DNA from 2 places in the Micromonospora sp. NBC_01392 genome. Region 2 is predicted to be linked to the other one. Evidence: riboswitches for the same ligand, from Rfam matches in the RefSeq annotation. Region 2 holds a riboswitch; the other holds the start of a gene.
What was found. Region 2 has a riboswitch for cobalamin ahead of cobN (cobaltochelatase subunit CobN). Riboswitches for the same ligand answer to the same signal wherever they lie in the genome.

Region 1 (11,051 bases), 1.5 Mb from region 2:
CGTGCTGCCTGCTGCTCGATCCGCAGCGGATCGTGCTGGTCGGCGGCGTGACGCGCAGCGTGGTGATCCGGCGGATGCTCGTCGACCGGCTGACCGAGGCGCTGCCGCACCCGCCCGACGTGGTGCGTTCCCGCTTCGCCGACGACTCGGCGTTGTACGGCGCGCTGGCGCTGGCCCGGGACACGGTGCCCGTCCCACACTGAGCGCTTTGTCGATGTAGCGTGTGTCACAGTTTTGTATACCCCCGGTGACCGGCCCCGATGCCGACATCCGTTGTGCCGCAACGGATCCGGCCTGGTGAGGTGCGGCCGCCGGACGCGCCACGCGCCGCGCCGGGCACGCACCGGAACCGACTCGGCACCGGTGGTGAAGACCGATCGAACTTCGGTGATCGCGGATTTGCACCCGTCATTACGCTGCGGGGTGGTTGATCGCCGGAACCACGGACGACAGGTGGAAGAACCTCAGATGAGTGACAATCACCCTCCCTACGGAGGTTATCCGGACCCGAACGCCGGAGCGTGGGGCAACCAGCCCGACCCCAACGCGCCCTACGGCCAGCAGCCGGCCTCCGGCGCGCCCTACGGCCAGCAGCCGGCGTCGGGTGCCCCGTACGGCACGCCGCCCGCGTCCGGCGCGCCCTACGGCACACAGCCGGCCTCCGGTGCGCCGTTCGGCGCCCAGCCGGGTGCGCCGTACCAGGGGCAGCCCGGCTATCCCCCGCCGGCGCCGTTCGCGCCGGTCCCGCCGCCGGCCAAGTCGAAGAAGGGCCTGATCGTCGGCCTCGCCGCCGGCGCGGTGACGCTCACGCTGCTGTGCTGCGGCGGCGGGCTCGCCTACGTCGCGTTCGGTGGGGACGACAAGGACGACCCGACGCCGATCGCGTCCGGCAGCGCGACTCCCGGGCCCGGCGCCTCGACGCCCGGCCCGACCGAGTCCGCGCCGGAGTCGACCGGGCCGGACGAGCCGTCCAACAACGACGCGCTGACCGCCCGCTACTCCAGCGAGATGTCCGCGGTCTGCGACGGCGGGGCGATCCTCAACGCCGCCCCGTACACCACCCCGGCGAACGCGAAGGCGTACGTCTTCTCGAACTCCCCGGACCGGCCGTCGTACTGGTCGCAGAAGTCCTTCAGCTCGGAGAAGCCGTACTACGCCAAGTCGGCGGACTTCGCCACCGTGTCGGTGATCGGCTGCCTCAAGATGGTCGACGGCAGCGAGGGCACGCCGAAGAAGTGCCAGTACAAGGCCAGCGACGGCAAGGCCGTCACGGTCGACTACATCTCCTCCCGGTACACGCTGACGTTCCACGCGGCGAAGACCGGCGAGAAGATCGGCGACGGCGGCACCGTGACCGCGCCGGCCGCCCGCTGCCCGAGCTTCATCTCCTACAACAAGGTGACGATGAGGTCGTACGCGGCGCCGGACAGCGGCACCATGGAGGCGGCGCTCGACCGCTTCCTGAAGTAGGCAGGTGTTAACCGGGGGCCCCGCTTATGCAGAATGCGTTAAGCGGGGCCCCCTCCTTTCCGGCCCGCGGTGTTGGGCGAGGGCGCCGGGGTGGTCTGGTGCTCTGCCTCGTCGGCGAGCGCCGCGCGCAGCAGGGCGCGGGCCGTCCCACTCATGAGTTCGGTCGCCTCGGCGCGGGACAGGCCCGCGATGTCGACGAGCCAGACCAGCGACTCGATGCCGGTCGCGGATCGGATCGCCACGGCGAGTCGGTGGATGTCGACTCCCGGATGGGTGTCGCGTAACGGAGACAGGGCGTCCTCGATCCACACGATGGCTTGACCCTTGCGTAGCTGGGGTTGTGCGGCCCCGGGCTCCAGGGACAGCCGGAGGGAGGTCCGCAGCTCCGGCTCCCACTGCGTGGTGGTGCGGGTGAACTCCCGCATCACGAGGTCGAGTCGGATGGACGGGTCATCCGGCGCGCCGTCGGGCAGCAGGGACCGCTGCTGGATCTCCGGATGCGTGCTGGCGAAAAGGCTGCGTTGGTTCGGGAAGTATCGGTAGGCGGTCGTGCGGGAGATCCCGGCCCGGGCCGCGGCATCCTCCACCGTCGGCATGGCCCCCTCGGCCAGCAGCTCGCGGGTGGCGGCGACCAACGCGGCTCGGGTGCGTGCCTTCTGTTCGCGGCGGCCGGTCGCCTCATATGGTATCGCCATTCTCATCATGGTACCGTCGTCCCATGGGACTTGAGTCCCATATCACCGCCGCTGCCAGCATGGGCGTGGACGAAGCGAGGCGACCGTGGACAGTGCAGACCCCGCCATCACCGACCCTGAGCTCTACAAAGTGATCTTCGAGAACGCCCGAATCCGGGTGCTGGAATACAAGGACGGCCCCGGCTCCAGGACACATCCGCACCGGCACCCGGACACGGTCATGTACCCGGTGACCTCGTTCCAGCGGCGGATCACGGCCGGCGGTCGGCAGGTCGAAGTGGACATTCCCGCCGGGGGCGTCCGGTGGGTCGCCGCCCAGGAGCACGCGGGAGAGAACATCGGCGAGACCGTCACGCACGCGATCTTCGTCGAGCTGAAGGAGCCCGCCCCGTCCGGGACCAGCGGTTCCCCGCTCGGTCCCAGCGCCAACTGACCCTCCGTGCCGCCGGAAGTGATCAAGGCCGGCGACCGCCGACCGACGAATGATTGGTAGCGATGATGAAGCACCGTCCGATCTCGGCAGCGGTCATCTGCTGCGCTGCCCTTGTGCTCACGGCGTGCACCGCGGACCCGGACCCGAAGGAAGCGGCCGGGTCCGCCGGGCCGACCGGCGCGGCGGACCCGGCCGCATCGTCGTCACCTGCCGACGGCGCCGCTCCCGTGTCAGCGAAAGATGTCTGTACGTACCTGGACGGCCAACTGCCGACGCTGCGGGGAATCGGGTCCGAAGTTGGCGTCATGGCCAACCTCACCGGCAACCTCTACTCGTGGTACGAGTCGAAGAAATCCGTGCCGTCGGGCCGGCAGATCGACGAACAGACCCGGCAGGAGTGTCCGGCCACCCGGACCGAGGTGCTCAAGCTCGCCGGTGTGGAGAGCTTCGAACGGCTGTGAGCGTCCGCTCAGAAGTCGTCGTCGAACGTGACGCTGCCGGTCACCCCGACCTGGTACGCCGACACCCGCCGCTCGAAGAAGTTCGACAGCTCCTGCACGTCCTGCAACTCCATGAACGCGAACGGGTTGCCGCTGCCGTACATCGGCGCGAGGCCCAGCGCCGCCAATCGCCGGTCCGCCACGTGTTGCAGGTACCCGCGCATGTCGGCCGGCGACATCCCGGAGACGCCCTGGTCGAGCAGGTCCTCGGCGAACTGCGCCTCGCACTCCACCGCCTCGGCGAGCATGTCCCGGACCTGCCGTTCCAGCTCGGCGTCGAACAGCTCCGGCTCCTCGGCGCGGACGGTCTCCACCACGTCGAACGCGAACGCCATGTGCATCGACTCGTCCCGGAACACCCAGTTGGTGCCGGAGGCCAACCCGTTGAGCAGCCCTCGGGACCGCAGGAAGTAGACGTAGGCGAACGCGCCGTAGAAGAACAGCCCCTCGATGCACGCGGCGAAGCAGATGAGGTTGAGCAGGAACGCCCGCCGGTCGGAGCGGGTGCGCAGCTCCCGCAGCTCGTGGATCGAGTCGATCCAGCGGAAGCAGAACTCCGCCTTGCGGGCGATCGACGGGATGTTCTCCACCGCCGCGAACGCGGCGAACCGCTCCCGCTCGTCCGGCACGTACGTGTCCAGCAGGTTGAGGTAGAACTGGACGTGCACCGCCTCCTCGAAGAGCTGGCGGGACAGGTAGAGCCGCCCCTCCGGCGAGTTGACGTGCTGGTAGAGGTTGAGCACCAGGTTGTTGGCGACGATGGTGTCGCCGGTGGCGAAGAACGCGACCAGCCGGGACACCAGGTGCCGCTCGGCCGGCGAGAGCCGCTCCAGGTCGGCCAGGTCGGCGTGCAGGTCCACCTCCTCGACGGTCCAGGTGTTGCGGATGGCGTCGCGGAACCGGTCGAAGAAGTGCGGGTAGCGCATCGGCCGCAGGGTCAGGTCCATGCCCGGGTCGAGCAGCATCGGGCGGGTCTCGGGCACGGTGGTCACTGGCAGGCCTCGCAGCTCTCGGGGTTCTCCAGGGAGCAGGCGAGCGCCTCGTCGTCGCGGGCGGGCACCGGGGCGAGCACCGGGGCCACGGTGGCCTGCTGGATCCGGGTCGCCGGACGCGACCGCACGTAGTAGGTGGTCTTCAAACCGGACCGCCAGGCGTACCGGTACATCGAGGAGAGCTTGCCGATGGTCGGCGCGCTCAGGAACAGGTTCAGCGACTGCGACTGGTCGACGTAGGGCGCCCGCGCGGCGGCCAGGTCGATCAGCGCCCGCTGCGGCAGCTCCCACGCGGTCCGGAACAGCTCCCGCACCTCGGCGGGCAGCTCGGTGACGCCCTGCACCGAGCCCTCGGCCCGCTTGATCCGGTCGCGGACCTGCGGCGTCCACAGCCCACGCGCCTTCAGCTCCCGCACCAGGTACGTGTTGACCTGGAGGAACTCGCCGGACATGGTCTCCCGTTTGAACAGGTTCGACACCTGCGGCTCGACGCACTCGTAGCAGCCGGCGATCGAGGCGATGGTGGCCGTCGGCGCGATGGCCACCAGCAGCGAGTTGCGCAGCCCGAACGCGGCGATCCGCGCCCGCAGCGCCGCCCACCTGTCGACCTGGGTCGGCGTCGCGCCCCAGAGGTCCGGGTGCAGGTCACCCTTCGCGGCCCGGGTCCGCGGGTACGCCGGATGCGGCCCGAACCGCTCGGCCAGCCCGGCGGAGGTCTCCAGCGCGGTCAGCAGGATCTCCTCCTGCACCCGGGTGGACAGCTCCCGCGCCGCCGGTGAGTCGAACGGCAGGCGCAGCGTGAACAACGCGTCCTGGAGGCCCATCAGCCCGAGCCCGACCGGCCGCCAGCGCGGATTCGACGCCGCCGCCTGCGCGGCCGGGTAGTAGTTGATGTCGATCACCCGGTCCAGGAACACCACCGCGGTGCGCACGGTGGCCCGCAGCTTCTCCCAGTCGACCCCGTCGGCGGTGACGTGCGCGCCGAGGTTCACCGAACCGAGGTTGCACACCGCGGTCTCGGCGTCGTCGTTGACCTCCAGGATCTCGGTGCACAGGTTGGACAGGTGGATCACGTTGCCCGGCTCGCCGGTCTGGTTGGACAGCCGGTTCGCGGCGTCCTTGAACGTCATCCACCCGTTGCCGGTCTGCGCGAGTGTGCGCATCATCCGCCCGTACAGGTCGCGGGCCCGGACCGTGCGGACCGCCTTCTTCTCGGCCGCCCGGTACGCGGCGTCGAACGCCTCGCCGTACAGGTCAGGCAGTTCCGGCGCGTCGGACGGGTCGATCAGCGACCAGTCCTCGTCCGCCTCGACCCGGCGCATGAACTCGTCCGGGATCCAGTTGGCCAGGTTGAGGTTGTGGGTGCGCCGGGACTCCTCGCCGGTGTTGTCCCGCAGCTCCAGGAACTCCTCCACGTCCGGGTGCCACGGCTCCAGGTAGACGCAGGCCGCGCCCTTGCGCCGGCCGCCCTGGTTCACCGCCGCCACCCCGGCGTCGAGCGTCTTGAGGAACGGCACGATGCCGTTCGACCGCCCGTTCGTGCCCCGGATCAGCGCGCCCCGGCCACGCACCCGGGACCAGGAGATGCCGATGCCGCCGGAGAACTTCGACAGCTTCGCCACCTGGTGGTAACGCTCGTAGATGGAGTCCAGCTCGTCGCGGGGCGAGTCCACCAGGAAGCACGACGACATCTGGGTGTGCCGGGTGCCCGAGTTGAACAGCGTGGGGGAGCTGGGCAGGTAGGCCAGGCTGGACATCAGCCGGTAGAGGCCGACCGCCTCGGCCGGGGTGTGCGACAGCCCGCAGGCCACCCGCAGCAGCCAGTACTGCGGCGTCTCCACCACCAACCGCGACTCCGGGTGCCGCAGCAGGTAACGGTCCGCCACCGTACGCAGTCCGAAGTACTCGAACCGCAGGTCACCGGCCGGGTCCACGGCGTCGTCCAGCTCGTCGGCGTGGCGGGCCACGAACGCGGCGGTGTCGTCACTGATCAGCCCCAGCCCGTGCGCGTACCCGATCGACTCGCTGAAGCGCGTCACCTGCTGCCCGCGGACCTCCTCGTCCACGTACGCGGCCAGCAGCCGGGCCGCCAACCGGGAATATTGCGGTTCCTCGCCGATCAGCTCCGCCGCGGTCTGGATCGACAGCCGGTCCAGCTCCGCGGTGCTCGCCCCGTCGTAGAGCCCGCTGATGGTCCGGGTGGCGATCCGCAGCGGATCGACCTCGTCCAGGTCGGCGACCCAGCGCTCGACCGCCCGGACGATCCGGTTGACGTCGACCGGCTCGGTGTCGCCGTCCCGCTTGCGGACCCGCATCGCCAGCCGGCGCTGCTCCGGCCCGGTGGCACCGGACCGCTGACTCTCCTGCACGACCCTCATGACCTCTCCCTCGCTGGCACCGATGGTCTCGGCCGGCGGGAGAACGCCAACGGGCACGGCACGCAGGACCGGCCCGGCTGCTGGCGTCGGTCGTCCCGCGCGACCTTCGACCGCCGCGCGCGGCAGCGCACGGCGCGCTGGCAGGTCTTCGGACTCGCGGGCGTGACACGAGGTCGCCTACTGGCCGTCGCTTCCCAGGCCGGTGGCCCAGTGCTGATGACGGCGGTCGTTCCCACTCACCGCTGCGGGGCAGTCCCGGACTTCCACCGGGTTCCCTCTTGCCTCGGCCGCGCCTGTCAGACGCGGCCGAACCAGCTGCGGGGACACCATATATGGCGGTGATGCCCGGCGGGCAACACCAGATGTCGCGTCGGGCGTGTCGGCTGCGTCTCACCGCTGGAGGTGAAGGCGGGGCCCCTTGTTAACGCCTCCGGTAGAGGAGGGGGCCCCGCTTAACACCGCCGCCCACCGATCGGCTCAGGCCACGAACGACACCTCGGGGAAGGAGCGGCTCGGGCCGCGCAGCAGGTGACCCCGGTGCCGCAGGTGCCTGTCGAAGAAGGCCAACGGGTACGCCTGTTGGATGCGTACCGCGCGGGCGGGGTCGAGGGTGCCGATCCAGCCGGTGAGCTCCTCGTCGCTCATCCCGATCACCCGGGCCAGTTGCGGCACCAGCCACTGGTTGTCGCCGTACGACTGGTGGAGCGCGCCGGCAGCCTGGACGTTGAGCCGCCAGCCGTGCAGGTGCGACCAGAACTCGGCGACGGCGGGCTCCGTGACGCGGGTGTACTCCGCCGTCATCAGCATGAACGGCCGGTCCAGGTCGGTGGGCCGCGGCTGGGACAGCATCGGGCCGTCGAAGCTCAGCCCGGCGCGTACCCGCTGGTCGGTGCCCATGGTGAGCGCGGTCGCGGTGCCCCCCTTCGACCAACCGAACATGCCGATCCGGTGCGGGTCCAGCGCCGTGCACAGCCCGGTCGGGAGCGGCCGACGGTCGACGTCCGGGTTGCCGCCGGCGGCGAGCACGGCGATCTGGTCCAGCACGAACCGGACGTCGCGCGTGTAGGTCCACGGCGTCGAGTCGTAGTCGTCCTCCCGGACGGTCACCCGGCCGTCCGGGAACTCGGTGGGCCCGTCGTACGTGTGGTCCACCGTGACCACCGCGTATCCGTGGCTGGCGAGTTCCTGGACCACGATGGTGGTGTCCGATCGGTGGCTGCCCGCGCCGTGCGAGTAGACCACCACCGGCAGTCGACGGGCGGCGCGTCGCACCGGCGCGCCCTCGTGGCCGGCCGTCAGCGGCGCCCGCACCGCGTCGGGATCGAACCCGGTGGACTCCAGCAGCGCGCGGAGCGACGCGGCGGTCATCCACGGCGCGCGCGGGTGCCGCCACACGTCCCGGGCGGGATACCAGACGCTGACCATCAGCTCCCGGTGCCGCCCCGGGCCGGCAAGGGGGTCCGGCTGCGACCGGTCGACCAGGTGCAGCGGCACCGTGCCCACCGGGTGGGGCCCGGTCGGCGCGGGCAACGTGAGCCGGACCGGGCCCGGATCGGCGGTGGCCGCCGGCGCGTGGCCGGCGGCGCCGATCGACGCGCCGGCACCCACCGCCAGCGCGGCCCGGACCAGGGTGCGGCGGGTCATGCCGTGTTCGGGGACGGATGTCTCGGTCATCAGTGATCCTCCTTGGCGGCTTTATTCACTCAGTATATATACCGAGTGTATAGATGCAAGCGCGTGCCCCGGTCCACGGCCGGGTGCCGCGCCTACCAGGCGACCGGCAGCGCGGCCGGGCCGAGGATGGCGTGGCCCGGCTTCCACGGCACCTCGTCCGGCGGCACCGCGAGGCGCAGGCCGGGCAGCTCCCGCAGCAGCAGGCCGAGCGCGGTGCGGACCTCCAGCGCGCCCAGGTGGGCCCCGATGCAGTAGTGCGCGCCGTGCCCGAAGGACAGGTGCGGGGTGGGCGCGCGGTCGAAGTCCATCCGTTCCGGGTCCGGGAACACCGCCGGGTCGCGGTTGGCGGCGTCGTGCGAGGGGACCACGATGTCGCCCGCCGCCAGTCGGGCGCCGCTGGGCAGCGTCACGTCCGCCATCACCCGCCGCGGCATCTCGTCGCCGTTCGCGGTGGAGTGCAGCCGCTCCAGTTCGGCGACCGCGCCGTCCAGCCGCTCGGGGTGCGCGACAAGGTACGTCCAACCGGTGCCGGCCGGCCCGTACGGCTCGGTCTGGAGCACGTGGACGAACGTGGCGATCGAGCTGGCGGTGGTCTCCCAGCCACCCACCACGAGCGAGATCGGCAGCTTGATCTGGACGTCCACCGGCTGGTCGGCGGCGGCGGTCGCGATCCGGCCGAGCAGGTCGTCGCCGGGTCGGCCGCGTCGCTGTTCGAGCTGCTCCCACAGGTAGCCGCCCATCTCCTCGGCGGACCGGGCCGCCTCCTCGCGGCTCAGGTCGCCGGTGCCGAGGAACATGTCGCCCCACCGGCGGAACCGCATCCGGTCGTCGGTCGGCAGGCCGAGCAGGTCGCAGATCACGTCCAGCGCGAACGGGACGGCGAAGTCGCGGACCAGGTCCGCCGGAGCGCCCCGGCCCACCATCGCGGCGAGCCGCTCCTCGGCCGCGGTCCGGACCGCGTCGCGCATCCCGTCGACAGCCGGTCGGGTGAACGCGTCCTTCACGGTGCCGCGCACCCGGGCGTGCTCGGCCCCGTCCATGCCGAGCATGGTGCCGGACACGTCGACCTCGTCGGCGTGCGCGGCGGCGGCCCGGGAGAAGACGTCCTGCCGGCGTAGCACCTCGCGCACGTCGGCGTACCGGCAGATCAGCAGCGCCGGAACCGGTTCGCCGCCGACCCGGCGGACGATGGGCACCACCGGAGAGCCGGCGGCGAACCGGGCGTAGTCGGGGTGCTTGCGCGGGCCGGGCGGCCGGTTGACGCCGTCGGCGTCCTGGTAGAAGGGGTGGGGGCGGCGGGCGTCGATGTCCGTCATCCGTCCACAGTGCCAGCTCCGTCCCGACGGCGGGGCCCCGCCGTCGGTGCCGGATGATGCCTAGCCGGCCGACCGGCTCGACGCGCGGGCGCGGCCGTACTCGGTGAGGGCGTGGAAGGCGGCCTTGGGTGTCCACGAGCCGTCCGGCAGCACGCGCACGATGCCCCGGGCCGCCAGGTCGTAGTCGTGCTCCGGGTCCTCGGTGGTGGGCAGGTGCCGGTTCGCGAACGTGTAGACGAAGGCCGCCTCCACCCCGCCCGCCTCGTAGTCGCGCAGCAGGTCGACGAGGTAGCGGGCCTGGCCCTCCTCGTCGCGCTCCAGCGTCGCGGTGAGCTTCGCCGCCCGGCCGTGCTCGTCGTAGGTCACCGGTTCCGTCGCGCCCGCGACGTCGGCGGCGCCCCGGTACGTGCAGCAGCCGAACTCCGTGGCGGCGTACGGCTTGCCCTGGCCCACCGCCGCCGCGAGGCTCTGCGGAAACGCCGCCGCGTTCGTGGCGTCGCGGTAGCCGGCGTCGCTGGCGATGATGTCGAACGGGGTCCAGTCGACGCCTTCGAGGGGGATCGAGGCGTATCCGACCGGGCCACCGAACCGCTCGCGCACCGCGGGAAGCGCGTCGGCGAAGAAGTCGCGCACCGCGGCCCGCGCGACCGGGACCGCCTCCCGCATCCGCATCGGATCGGTGAACAGCGCCAGGCGCTCGGTCAGGTCGCGGCCGGGCAGGAAGCCCTCGGTGAACATGGAGATCTCGGAGCCGGTGAGGTAGACGACCGTGGCGCCCTCGCGTCGTAGCCGCTCGGCCCGTTCGGCGCCGTCGAGCAGGAACGCCATGAGCCCGGCGCGGTCCAGGCCGTTGGTGAACGGGCAGTACCACACCTCCAGCCCGGTCTCGGCCGCCAGACGCGCGGTCAGCTCCAGCCGGTCCTGGACGCCGCCGGTGATCCGCACCGCGTCGCAGTGCAGCTCGTCCCGGATGACCCGCAGGTCGCGCCGTACGGTCTCCGGGTCGAAGGGTTCGTGGGTGGTGGACCCGGCGCTCACGAAGCCGGTGTCGTAGTTCATGCCGAAGACGCGCATCTCGCGTTCCTCCCCGTTCGGTAAGGTACGCCGCGTACCTTACAGGGTACGTCGAGTACCCTGCAAGCCATGGGCACGAGGCGCCGGGGCGAGGAACTGGAACGGGCGATCCTGCACGCCGCCGCGGCGGAACTGCGCGAATCCGGATACTCGGGGATGACGATGGACCGGGTCGCCGCCCGCGCCGGCACCAACAAGAACGCCATCTACCGCCGGTGGCCGCACCGGGCGGCGCTGGGCATCGCGGCGTACCGCCACCTGTCCGACGCCGCCATGCCGAACCCGGACACCGGAACGTTGCGCGGCGACGCGCTGGAGATGCTCCGGCGGGCCAACGAGACGTGGTCCTCGCCGCACGGGACGATCCTGCGCGGACTGCTCGCCGCCGCGGCCGACGACCCGGAACTGCTCACCATGATGCGGGAGCGGTCCGGCGCGGACACCATGGACCGCGCGTGGCTCGGGATGCTGGAACGGGCCGCGGCCCGGGGCGAGGCGCCGGCGGCGGCCGTCCGGCCC
Region 2 (11,051 bases):
CAGCGGGCGACCGGGAAGCGGACCCGTCGGCCGGCCGGCAGCCCGATCTCCACCTCGGGCTGCGGCACGCCGGTGACCAGCGCGGTCACCGCGGCCTTGGCCGCGGCCGTCGCGCAGGCCCCGGTGGTCCAGCCGGTACGCAGCGCGGTGGGCCGCACCTTCGCGGTACGCGGCAGGTCCGGCTCCCGCAGCGGCGGTTCCGGGTACGTCACTCGGAACCGCCCACCGGATCGGCGGGGCGGGCGGCGGCGCGGCGGCGCAACTCGGCCCGGGCGGCCGGCTCGGCCCGCCGGTAGGTGTGGAAGTGCCCGGGGTGGTAGAGGTGGGAACGCGTCCCGGTGGCGGCCAGCGCCGGCCCGACCAGGAAGAGCGTGTGCTTCCAGAGCCGGTGCTCCTTGACCGTCGCCGCCAGGGTGCCCACCGTGCAGCGCACCACCAGCTCGTCCGGCCAGGTCGCCCGGTACGCGACCACCGCCGGGGTGTCCGCCGGGTAGCCGCCGGCCAGCAGCTCGGCCTGCGCCTGGCCGGACCGTGCGGCGGAGAGGAACAGCGCCATCGTGGTGCCGTGCCGGGCGAAGTCGCGGACCCGTTCGCCGGGCGGCATCGGGGTCTTGCCGCCTTCGAGACGGGTGAGGATCACCGACTGGGCGACCTCGGGGACGGTCAGTTCGCGTCCGGCGATCGCGGCGACGGCAGTGAACGACGAGACGCCGGGAACGATCTCGACGGCCAGGCCGAGCGCCCGGCACAGGTCCAGTTGCTCCTGCACCGCGCCCCAGAGCGCCGGGTCGCCGGAGTGGATCCGGGCCACCGTCAGCCCGCGCCGCGCGGCCCGCTCGTACAGCGGCAGCACTCCCTCGACGGGCAGTTGCGACGAGTCCACGATCTCCGCGTCGGCGCGGGCGTGGCCGAGCACGTCGGCGTGCACCAGGCTGGCCGCCCAGATCACCAGGTCGGCGTCGGCGATCACCCGGGCCGCCCGCAGGGTCAACAGGTCCGCCGCGCCGGGGCCGGCCCCGACGAACCACACCTTGCCGGAGCTGGTCACAGTTTTCCTCCTCGGCGGTCCCGGCGGGCGGGAACCAGCAGCGTCGACAGGTACGGCAGGTCGTGCGCGGCGTCGTCCACCGCACCGATCCGCTCGTCGGGCAGCCCGAGGCCGCACCCGAGCACGGCATCGCCGAGGCGGCCCTGCCGGCGCAGCTCCCCGACCAGCTCCGGGTGCCGCCGCCAGCCCTTGTAGGCGACCACGGTGCCGGGGCCGGCCAGCGCGTCGGCGAAGAGCGCCAGCCCGGCGGTCGCCGGTAGCAGGGTCAGCGGCTCGCGTCCCTCGCAGAGCGGGGTGCCGCTGCGCGCGGCCAGCTCCTGCATGGCGGTGATGCCGGGCACGGTGGCGACCCGCACCGCCGGGCGCAGCGCGCGGACGCTCTGCGCCAGGTAGCCGAAGGTGGAGTAGACGTTGGGGTCGCCGATGGTGGCGAAGGCGAGCGCCCGCGCCCCGGCGTCGACCGCCTCGACCACCACGCGGGCGGCGGCGTCCCAGGCCGCCGCGCGCCGGGGGCTCACCCCGCCCCGGTCGTCCAGGGCGAACGGCAGCCGGCGCAGCCGGTCCGCCCCGACGTGCGCCAGCACGGTCCGCTCGGCCCGGCCGGCGCCCCCGCCCTGGTCCACGCCGCCCGCGGGGCGGTCCGCCATCACGGGTACGAAGACCAGGTCGGCCGCGCGCAGCACCCGCACCGCCTTGAGGGTGAGCAGTTCCGGGTCGCCGGGCCCGACGCCGACCCCGGTCAGCACCGCGTCGACAGGTGCGGCGGCTCGACTGCCGGCGGTCATCGACATGCCTCGACCAGGCGCCGGGCGGCGGCCGGGGCGCCCGCCCAGTGGGTGTGCAGGTAGGAGGCGTGCACCCGGCCGGCCACGAAGCCGTGCGCCGTGCCGTTCCAGCGCCACGCCGGCTGCGCGCCGTGGCCGGGGTCGGTGGTGGTGCGGTGGAACTCGTGGCCGCGTACCGCGTCGCCGGCCCGGGACACCGGGGAGTCCGCGGCGGCGACCGCCTCCCGGTAGCCGAGGGTCAGCCGACCGGTCATCCGGGCGGTCAGGTCGAGCCGGCCGCACATGGGCGCGCCGTCCAGGGACCGGCCGAGGTAGAGCAGCCCGGCGCACTCGGCGACGATCGGGCCGTCGAAGGCGGCCACCTCGGCACGGAGGGTGGCGTTGCCGGCCAGCGCCTCCGCGTACGCCTCGGGGAAACCGCCCCCGACGATCACCGCGCGGGTGCCGGCGGGCAGCGCCGGGTCGCGCAGCGGGTCGACGGTGACCACGTCGGCGCCGGCCGCGGTGAGCAGTTCGGTGGTCTCCGCGTACGAGAAGGTGAAGGCCGGACCACCGGCGACCGCGACCAGCGGACGGTCCCCGCCGGCCGGGCCGCCGACGGCGGCGACCGGATCCCAGGCGGGCACCCGCAGCGGCGCGGCGGTGCGGGCCAGATCGAGCACGGCGTCCAGGTCCACGGTGGACTCGACCAGGTCGGCGAGGCCCGCGACGATCGCGAGCGACTCGGGCGCCCGCTCGGCGACCGGGACGAGCCCCAGGTGCCGGGCCGGGGCGGCCACCTCGACGGCCCGGGTGACCGCCCCGAGCACCGGCACGCCCACTTCGGCGAGCGCGTCGCGCAGCAGCGTCTCGTGCCGGGGCGAACCGACCCGGTTGAGGATCACCCCGCCGATGCGCACCGTCGGGTCGAAGGCGGCCATGCCGAGGGTGAGCGCGGCGGCCGATCGACCCTGCGCGGTGGTGTCGAGCACCAGCAGCACCGGCGCGTCGATCAGCCGGGCGACGTGCGCGGTGGAGGCGAAGTCGCCCCGGCCCACGGCGCCGTCGTGCAGGCCCATCACGCCCTCGACCACGGCGACGTCGGCGGGCGTGGGGACGCTCGCGCCGTGTCGCAGCAGCGGGGCGATCCGGTCCGCGCCGACCAGGAAGGGGTCGAGGTTGCGGCCGGCCCGGCCGGCGGCGAGCGCGTGGTAGCCGGGGTCGATGTAATCCGGACCGACCTTGTGCGGGCTGACCGTCAGGCCACGGCGGCGCAGCGCGGCGAGCAGCCCGGTGGCCACCGTGGTCTTGCCGTGCCCGCTGGCCGACGCGGCCACCACCAGCCGGGGCAGCGCCCAGGGCGTCGTCGGGCCGGTCACCACTCGATACCCTTCTGGCCCTTCTGACCGGCGTCCATCGGGTGCTTGACCTTCGTCAGTTCGGCGACCAGGTCGGCCGCCTCCACCAGCCGTGGGTCGGCGTCCCGTCCGGTGATCACCACGTGCTGGAAGCCGGGCCGGTCGGCGAGGGTGGCGACCACCTCGTCGACGTCCACCCAGCCCCACTTCATCGGGTAGGTGAACTCGTCCAGCACGTACAGCCCGTACCGCTGGGCGGCCAGGTCGCGCTGGATCTGCCGCCAGCCCTCCAGCGCGTCGGCGGCGTGGTCGGCCGCACCGCCGCGCTGGATCCAGGACCAGCCCTCGCCCATCTTGTGCCAGGCCACCGGCGCGCCCTGACCGGTGCGCTCGTGCACCTCGCCGAGCGCCCGGAAGGCGTTCTCCTCACCGACCCGCCACTTGGCGCTCTTGACGAACTGGAACACCCCGATCGGCAGGCCGGCGGTCCAGGCCCGCAGCGCCAACCCGAACGCGGCGGTCGACTTCCCCTTCATCTGTCCGGTGTGGACGAGCAGCAGTGGCCGGTGCCGCCGCTGCCGGGTGGTCAGGCCGTCGTCGGGTACCGTGCTCGGCTTCCCCTGTGGCATCAGCGATCTCTCCTCGTCGTCATCCCCGCGAGCACTCCCGCGATCTTGCGGTTTCGGTCCGCCATGTGTGCGCTTCGTCCGCTATGCCGGGGCAGTAAGTGCAAGATCGCGGGCGAGAGGGTGGGTGAGGGCGTTCAGCAGGTGGTGCGGGGCACTGAGCTGGACGGCCAGGCGGCGGGCCAGGTGTAGGCGAACGGGGCCCGATTCGCAGTCGACGACCACGCAGGGGGCGCCGGTGGCGGCGAGCACCGTCGCCGCCGTGGCCGCCCGCTCCAGCGGGCGCCGGCCCGCGGTGGCCCGGCCGTCGGTGACGATGAGCACCAGGGGGCGGCGCTTCGGGTCGCGCAGCCGTTCCCGGCTCAGCAGGTCGGCCGCCGCGAGCAGGCCCTCGGCCAGCGGGGTGCGCCCACCGGTGGACATCTCGGCCAGCCGGATCGAGGCGGTCAGCACCGACGAGGTGGCCGGCAGCAGGGTGCGTGCCCGGTCACCCCGGAAGGCGATCACCGCCACCTTGTCCCGCCGCTGGTACGCGTCGGTGAGCAGGGCGAGCACGGCGTCCTTGACCGCCGTCATCCGCTCGCGGGCGCCCATCGACCCGCTGGCGTCCACCACGAACAGCACCAGGTTGCCCTCGCGTCCCTCGCGGACCGCCTCGCGCACGTCGTCCGGGCGCAGCCGCAGTGGGCCGGTGAGCCGACCCCGGGCCGCCTGGTGCGGCGCGCCCGCGCGGACCGTGGCCGGCAGGTGCAGCGCGGCCACCCGACCGGCCGGCACCCGGGCGCCCGTGGTGCGGCCCCGCCCGGTGCGGGCGCGGGACCGCCGACCGGGCACCCCGTCCCCCACCCCGGGCGCGGTGAGCAGCCGCGCCTTCAGCCCACCCCGGGGTACGGCCACCGACTGACCGGCGGCGGCGTCGCCCGGACCGGGCCGGTCACGACGCTGGTCGTCGCCGTCGCCGGGCCCGCCGCCGTCGGCCCACCCGGGCCGGCCGTCCGCAGGCCGACCGGCGGGACCGTGCGACCTGTCCCCGGCGAACGGCTCTCCGTCGGGTCCGCCTCGGTCGGCGTCGGGTCCACGACGCTCGGCGTCGACGGTGTCGCGCCCGCCGGAGCTGTGCCGCCCCGGACCGGCCCTGTCGGGACCACGACCGTCCCCGGCCGCCGGGTCTCCGCCGCGCCCGTCCGGGCCGCCCCCGCCGAAGCCGGGACCGTCCCCCGCCGCCCCACCGGGACCGCCCGGACCGCCGGGACCGCCCGGACCGCCCGGACCGCCGGAACCGCCGCCCCGCGGGCCGTCGCCGTCGCCGTCGCCGTCGCCGCCGCCGTCGTCCGGGTCGTCGGGGTGTTCGTCCTGGGCGCGCTGCAACGCCTCGTCGAGGCGCTTGTCGTCCAGGCCGGGAGTGTCGAACGGGTCGCGGCGACGCCGGTGCGGCAGGGCCAGCCGGGCGGCCACCCGGACGTCGTCGACGGTCACCCGGTCCCGCCCGTGCCAGGCGGCGTGCGCCATCGCGGTACGGGCGGTGACGATGTCGGCGCGCATCCCGTCCACGTCGAACGTGGCGCAGACCTCGGCGATCTGGCGCAGCGAGGAGTCCGGCAGTCGCACTCGGGCGAGCCGCTGCCGGGCGGCGGCCACCTGTCGGGCGGTCCGCGCATCGGCCTCGGCCCAGCGGGCGGCGAAGCCGGCCGGGTCGGCGTCGGCGGCCAGCCGGCGACGGACCACCTCGACCCGGACCGCCGGGTCCCGGCTGGCGCCCACCTCGACGGTGAGCCCGAACCGGTCGAGGAGCTGCGGACGCAGCTCACCCTCCTCCGGGTTCATCGTGCCGACCAGCAGGAACCGGGCGGCGTGGCTGACCGAGACGCCCTCCCGCTCGACGTGGTTGCGACCCATCGCGGCGGCGTCGAGCAGCAGGTCGACCAGGTGGTCGTGCAGCAGGTTCACCTCGTCGACGTAGAGCACGCCGCGGTGCGCGGCGGCCAGCAGGCCCGGTTCGAAGGCGCGTACCCCCTCGCCGAGGGCCCGCTCCAGGTCCAGCGAGCCGACCACCCGGTCCTCGGCGGCGCCGACCGGCAGCTCGACCAGCCGGGCCGGCGCGGTCTCGGCGGCGGCGCCGGCGGGGTGCGGACCGTCCGGGCAGGCCGGGTCGGGCGCGGCCGGATCGCACCCGAACCGGCAGCCCGCCAGCCGCCGCACCGGTGGCAGCAGCGCGGCGAGGGCCCGTACGGCGGTGGACTTGGCGGTGCCCTTCTCGCCCCGCACCAGCACCCCGCCGATCGCCGGGGAGACGGCGTTGAGCAGCAGCGCCAGCCGCATGTCGGCCATGCCGAGCACAGCGCTGAACGGGAAGGTGCTCATGCGCGTTCCTCCAGGTCACCCTCGCTGGCGAGGTACGTGTCGCGGAGCCGGTCCAGGGTGGCCGGCTCCGGTTCGGCCCACAGCCCCCGGTCGGCGGCCTCCAGCAGTCGCTCGGTGATGCCGCGCAACGCCCACGGGTTGGACCGCTCCAGGAAGTCACGGGTGGTGTCGTCGAAGACGTAGGCGGCGGCCAGGTGCTCGTACATCCAGTCGTCGACCACCCCGGCGGTGGCGTCGTAGCCGAACAGGTAGTCCACGGTGGCGGCCAGCTCGAACGCGCCCTTGTAGCCGTGCCGGCGCATCGCGGCGATCCACTTCGGGTTGACCACCCGGGCCCGGAACACCCGCCGGGTCTCCTCGCCCAGCGTCCGGGTGCGCACGTCGTGCGGCATCGCCGAGTCACCCACGTACGCCTCCGGCGAGGCGCCGGTCAGGTGGCGGACCATCGCCACCATCCCGCCGTGGTACTGGAAGTAGTCGTCGGAGTCGACGATGTCGTGCTCGCGGGTGTCCTGGTTCTTCACGGCCACCGCGATCCGGGCGAACGAGCGTTCCATGTCGGCACGCGCCTCCCGCCCGTCGAGACCGCGGCCGTAGGCGTAGCCACCCCAGACCGCGTACACCTCGGCGAGGTCGGCGTCACTGCGCCAGGTACGGGCGTCGATCAGCGGCAGCAGTCCCGCGCCGTACGCGCCCGGTTTGGAGCCGAAGATCCGGGCGGTGGCCCGCCGCTCGTCGCCGTGCTCGGCCAGGTCGGCGGCGACGTGCGCGCGGACGAAGTTCTCCGCGTCCGGCTCGTCCAGCGCGGCCACAAGCCGGACGGCGTCGTCGAGCAGCGCCACCACGTGCGGGAACGCGTCGCGGAAGAACCCGGAGATGCGGACCGTGACGTCGACGCGGGGGCGGCCCAGTTCCGCGGTCGGCACCACCTCGACGCCGGTGACCCGCCGCGACCGGTCGTCCCACACGGGTCGGCAGCCGAGCAGGGCCAGCACCTCGGCGATGTCGTCGCCCTGGGTCCGCATGGCGCTGGTGCCCCAGACGGACAACCCCACCGACCGGGGGTACGCGCCGGTGTCGGCGAGGTGCCGCGCGAGCAGCGAGTCGGCCAGCGCCGTGCCGACGTCCCAGGCGTTGCGGCTGGGAATGGCCTTGGGATCGACGGAGTAGAAGTTGCGACCGGTGGGCAGCACGTTGACCAGCCCCCGGGTGGGAGAGCCGGACGGGCCGGGCGGCACGAACCGGCCGTCCAGGGCGCCGAGGGTGTTGGTCAGCTCGTCGGTGGTCCGCGCCAGGCGGGGCACCACCTCGGTGGCGGCGAAACGGAGCACCGCGGCGGCGTCCGGGACGGCCCGGCCGGTCACCTCCGTGACCACCGCCTCGACCGCGTCGGCGTCCCAGCCGAGGGTCTCCATGCCGACCACCAGCCGGCGCGCCAGCGCCTCGATCAGGTCGACGGCGTCGGCGGCGGTGACCGACGGCCCGTCCACGACCTCGGTCAGCGCGGCCGGCAGGGCCACCCGCCGCCCCGGCGACGCGAGCAGCGCCTGCTCGTCGAGACCGTACGCGCCGGCGAGAGCCTGCCGCAGGCCGGGCAGGGCACGGGCGCCGCCCCAGACCTGCGGGGCGCGTAGCACCGCGAGGACCAGGTTGACCCGCGGTTCGCCGGTGGGGGCGGTGGCGAGGACGTGCAGCCCGTCGCGGATCTGCACGTCCTTGACCTCACAGAGGTAGCCGTCGAGGTGCAGCACGAAGTCGTCGAAGTCGTCGGCGTCGGGCATCGCCTCGGCGTGCAGGTCGTGGTGCAGTTCGGCGGCGCAGACCAGGTCCCAGATCTGCGCCCGCACGGTCGGCGCCTTGGCCGGGTCGAGGGCCTGCACGGTGGCGTACTCGTCGAGCAGTTGCTCCAGTCTGGCCAGGTCCCCGTAGGTCTCGGCGCGGGCCATCGGCGGCACCAGGTGGTCGACCACGACGGCGTGGGCACGCCGTTTGGCCTGGGTGCCCTCACCGGGATCGTTGACGATGAACGGATAGACCAGCGGCAGGTCGCCCAGCACCGCGTCGGGGGCGCAGTCGGCCGCCAGGCCGAGGCCCTTGCCGGGCAGCCACTCCAGGGTGCCGTGCTTGCCCAGGTGCACCACGGCGTCCGCGCCGAACCCACCGTCGGCGACCGGCGCGGCGAGCCAGCGGTACGCGGCCAGGTAGTGGTGGCTGGGCGGCAGGTCCGGGTCGTGGTAGATGGCGATCGGGTTCTCCCCGAAGCCGCGCGGCGGCTGGATCAGCAGCACCACGTTGCCGAAGCGCAGGCCGGCCAGGACGATGTCCCCACCCTCGGTGTACAGCTCGCCGGGCGGCTCACCCCAGTGCTCCCGCATCCGCTCACGCAGCGCGGCGGGCAACTCGTCGAACCACCGCCGGTACGTGCGCCCCGGTATCCGGGCCTCGGCGGCGCGCTGCTGCTCCGGGGTGAGCCACTCCACGTCGTGGCCGCCCGCGGCGATCAACGCGTGGATCAGGGCGTCGCCGTCGTCGGGTGGCGGGGCGTCGCCCAGGTGGTAGCCGGCGTCGGCCATCGCCGCGAACAGCCGGACGGCGGAGGCCGGGGTGTCCAGACCGACCGCGTTGCCGACCCGGGAATGCTTGGTCGGGTACGAGCTGAGCACCACCGCGACGCGCTTGTCGGCGGCGGGCACGTGCCGCAGCCGGGCGTGGCGGACCGCGATGCCGGCCACCCGGGCGGCCCGGTCGGGGTCGGCGGCGTAGACCGAGAGCCCGTCGGCGTCGATTCGCTTGAACGAGAACGGCACGGTGATGATCCGGCCGTCGAACTCGGGGATGGCGACCTGCATGGCGGCGTCCAGCGGGGACAGTCCGGCGTCGCTGCCGGCCCACTGCTCGCGGGTGCTGGTGAGGCAGAGGGCCTGGATCACCGGCACGTCCAGCGCCGCGAGGGCGCCGACGTCCCAGGCGTCCTCGTCGCCGCCGCCGGAGGCGTCAGCGGCCACCGCTCCGCCGGCGGCGAGCACGGTGACCAGCAGCGCGTCGCACCGGCCGAAGAGACCGAGCGGACCGGCGCCGGCGGTCATCCCCCGCAGCGAGCCGCAGAAGATCGGCAGCGGGTTCCCGCCGGCGGCCCGTACCGCGTCGGCGAGCACGTCGACGAAGCCGGTGTTGCCGGCCAGCGCGTGCGCCCGGTAGAAGACGATCCCCACGGTGGGCCGGCCGGGGACGATCTCCGGATCGCCGTGCACGCCGTAAGCCGGGGTGGGCGCGGGCGGGGCGAAGCCCTCGCCGGTGAGCAGCACCCGGTCGGACAGGAACCGGGCCAGCCGGCCCAGGTTCGCCGGGCCGCCCTCGACCAGGTACGCGAGCGCCTGGGTGACCACACCGGACGGCGCGGTGGAGACCGCCATCAGCTCCGCGTCGGGCAGCGCCTCACCGCCGAGCACCACCGTCGGGACGCCGCTGGCCAGCACGGCGGCCAGCCCGTCCGGCCAGGTCTGCCGGCCGCCGAGCAGGCGTACGACGGCGAGGTCGACGCCGTCGACGAGCGCGGGCACCGCGTCGGCGGCGACCCGCGCGGGGTTGGCGAGCCGGTAGTCGGCGTCGCTGGCGCGGGCGGCCAGCAGGTCGGTGTCGGCGGTGGACAGCAACAGGATGCGCACGGAAAACTCCGGAGAGTGACGCACCGGGTCGCGCGAAGGCGACCGGGGCGAAGCGGGATGGGAGCGGCGTCAGCGGGTGCGGCGACCCGCGGCGCGACTCACCGAGACGCGGGTCGGGGAGCGGTCAACGCTGGCGGCACGCGCCCCGGCCGAGGGGGTCCACGGTCCCGGGTGCGCCGGCACGGGGCACGCCGGCACGACCGGCGGCGTGGCAGGCAACGGGTGCGGCGGAGCGTCCACCGTGCGGATCATGACGATGTTCGTCGATGAAAGAGATGCCGTGCGTCATCGGGTCCTCCTCGGGTGTCCACGCCCTGGGGTACGTCCGACGGCCGAAGTATCCTGGCTCCCGGATCAACGCTCACCCCCGGCCTTCCAACCGCGCACGCACGGTCGTGGCTCGCAAGGGGGGATCACTCCCCGGTGACAGTGGCGGGACCGCGCCGGAATCGCACCGGCTTCCTTCACTGCCGTCAGGCCGCGAATGCTGCCACACCTCACGACCTGCGGTCAACGCCACTCCACCGCGGGCAACCGTCGCCCGGACCATCGAGACCGGCCGATCAGTCCCCCAGCTGGCCCGCCGGGGTCACGACCCTCCGGACCGGCGCTCCGCCGGTGCCCGGGCCGTCTCGATCGCACAGCCCCGAACAGGCCGCTGACCGAGAGCGATCAGGTAGCGCGGGTAGGAGCAGTCCGGCGCTGCCCCTACCCATGCGGCAGAGACGTCACCTCGTGGCGGACGCGGGGTTCCAGCGGTCGTGGTGGATCGCCGCGGCCAGGGGGCGGCGGTGGCGCCAGCCGTGTCGTTCGAGATCGGGCACCGCTTCGAGGTGGGTGACGGGGCCGAGGCAGAGCCAGGCGACGGGTCGGATGCCGGCCGGAATGGCGAGCAACCGCTGGAGGAACTGCTCGCGATAGAACGACACCCAGCCGAGGCCGAGGTCTTCGGCGGTGGCGGCCAGCCAGAGGTTCTGGATGGCCAGACAGGTCGAATACAGGCCGGTGTCGGAGATGGCGTGGCGACCCAGGACCGCTGGGCCACCACGGTCGGGGTCGTAGGTCACCACGATCGACAGTGTCGACTCCAGGATGCCGTCGATCTTGATGCCGGAGAATCGTCGAGCGTCCTGGACGCCGAGGGTGGCGGCGAACGTGTCGCGCTCGGCACGGACATGCCGATGGAACGCTTCGCGCAGGCCCCGGTCACGGATCACAATGAAGTCCCA

Region 1: it holds a riboswitch for cobalamin, as region 2 does, so the genes downstream of both, OG767_RS19295 (ribonucleoside-diphosphate reductase subunit alpha) here and cobN (cobaltochelatase subunit CobN) in region 2, are expected to answer to the same signal.

What each region holds. Positions count from the first base shown of each region.
Region 1 covers NZ_CP109549.1:4,413,100-4,424,150, reverse strand. Annotated here, with positions in the region: gene OG767_RS19325 (ROK family protein) at 1-203, shown strand, start outside; gene OG767_RS19320 (hypothetical protein) at 469-1,470, shown strand; gene OG767_RS19315 (TetR/AcrR family transcriptional regulator) at 1,509-2,165, opposite strand; gene OG767_RS19310 (cupin domain-containing protein) at 2,251-2,598, shown strand; gene OG767_RS19305 (hypothetical protein) at 2,904-3,059, shown strand; gene OG767_RS19300 (ribonucleotide-diphosphate reductase subunit beta) at 3,068-4,063, opposite strand; gene OG767_RS19295 (ribonucleoside-diphosphate reductase subunit alpha) at 4,087-6,468, opposite strand; cobalamin riboswitch at 6,590-6,799, opposite strand; gene OG767_RS19290 (alpha/beta hydrolase family protein) at 6,946-8,142, opposite strand; gene OG767_RS19285 (cytochrome P450) at 8,235-9,458, opposite strand; gene OG767_RS19280 (hypothetical protein) at 9,519-10,532, opposite strand; gene OG767_RS19275 (TetR/AcrR family transcriptional regulator) at 10,602-11,051, shown strand, end outside.
Region 2 covers NZ_CP109549.1:2,943,416-2,954,466, reverse strand. Annotated here, with positions in the region: partial or broken gene OG767_RS13555 (cobalt-precorrin-5B (C(1))-methyltransferase) at 1-158, opposite strand, end outside; gene cobM (precorrin-4 C(11)-methyltransferase) at 209-1,048, opposite strand; gene cobI (precorrin-2 C(20)-methyltransferase) at 1,045-1,833, opposite strand; gene OG767_RS13540 (cobyrinate a,c-diamide synthase) at 1,830-3,191, opposite strand; gene cobO (cob(I)yrinic acid a,c-diamide adenosyltransferase) at 3,188-3,799, opposite strand; gene OG767_RS13530 (VWA domain-containing protein) at 3,881-6,157, opposite strand; gene cobN (cobaltochelatase subunit CobN) at 6,154-9,822, opposite strand; cobalamin riboswitch at 10,158-10,287, opposite strand; gene bluB (5,6-dimethylbenzimidazole synthase) at 10,551-11,051, opposite strand, start outside.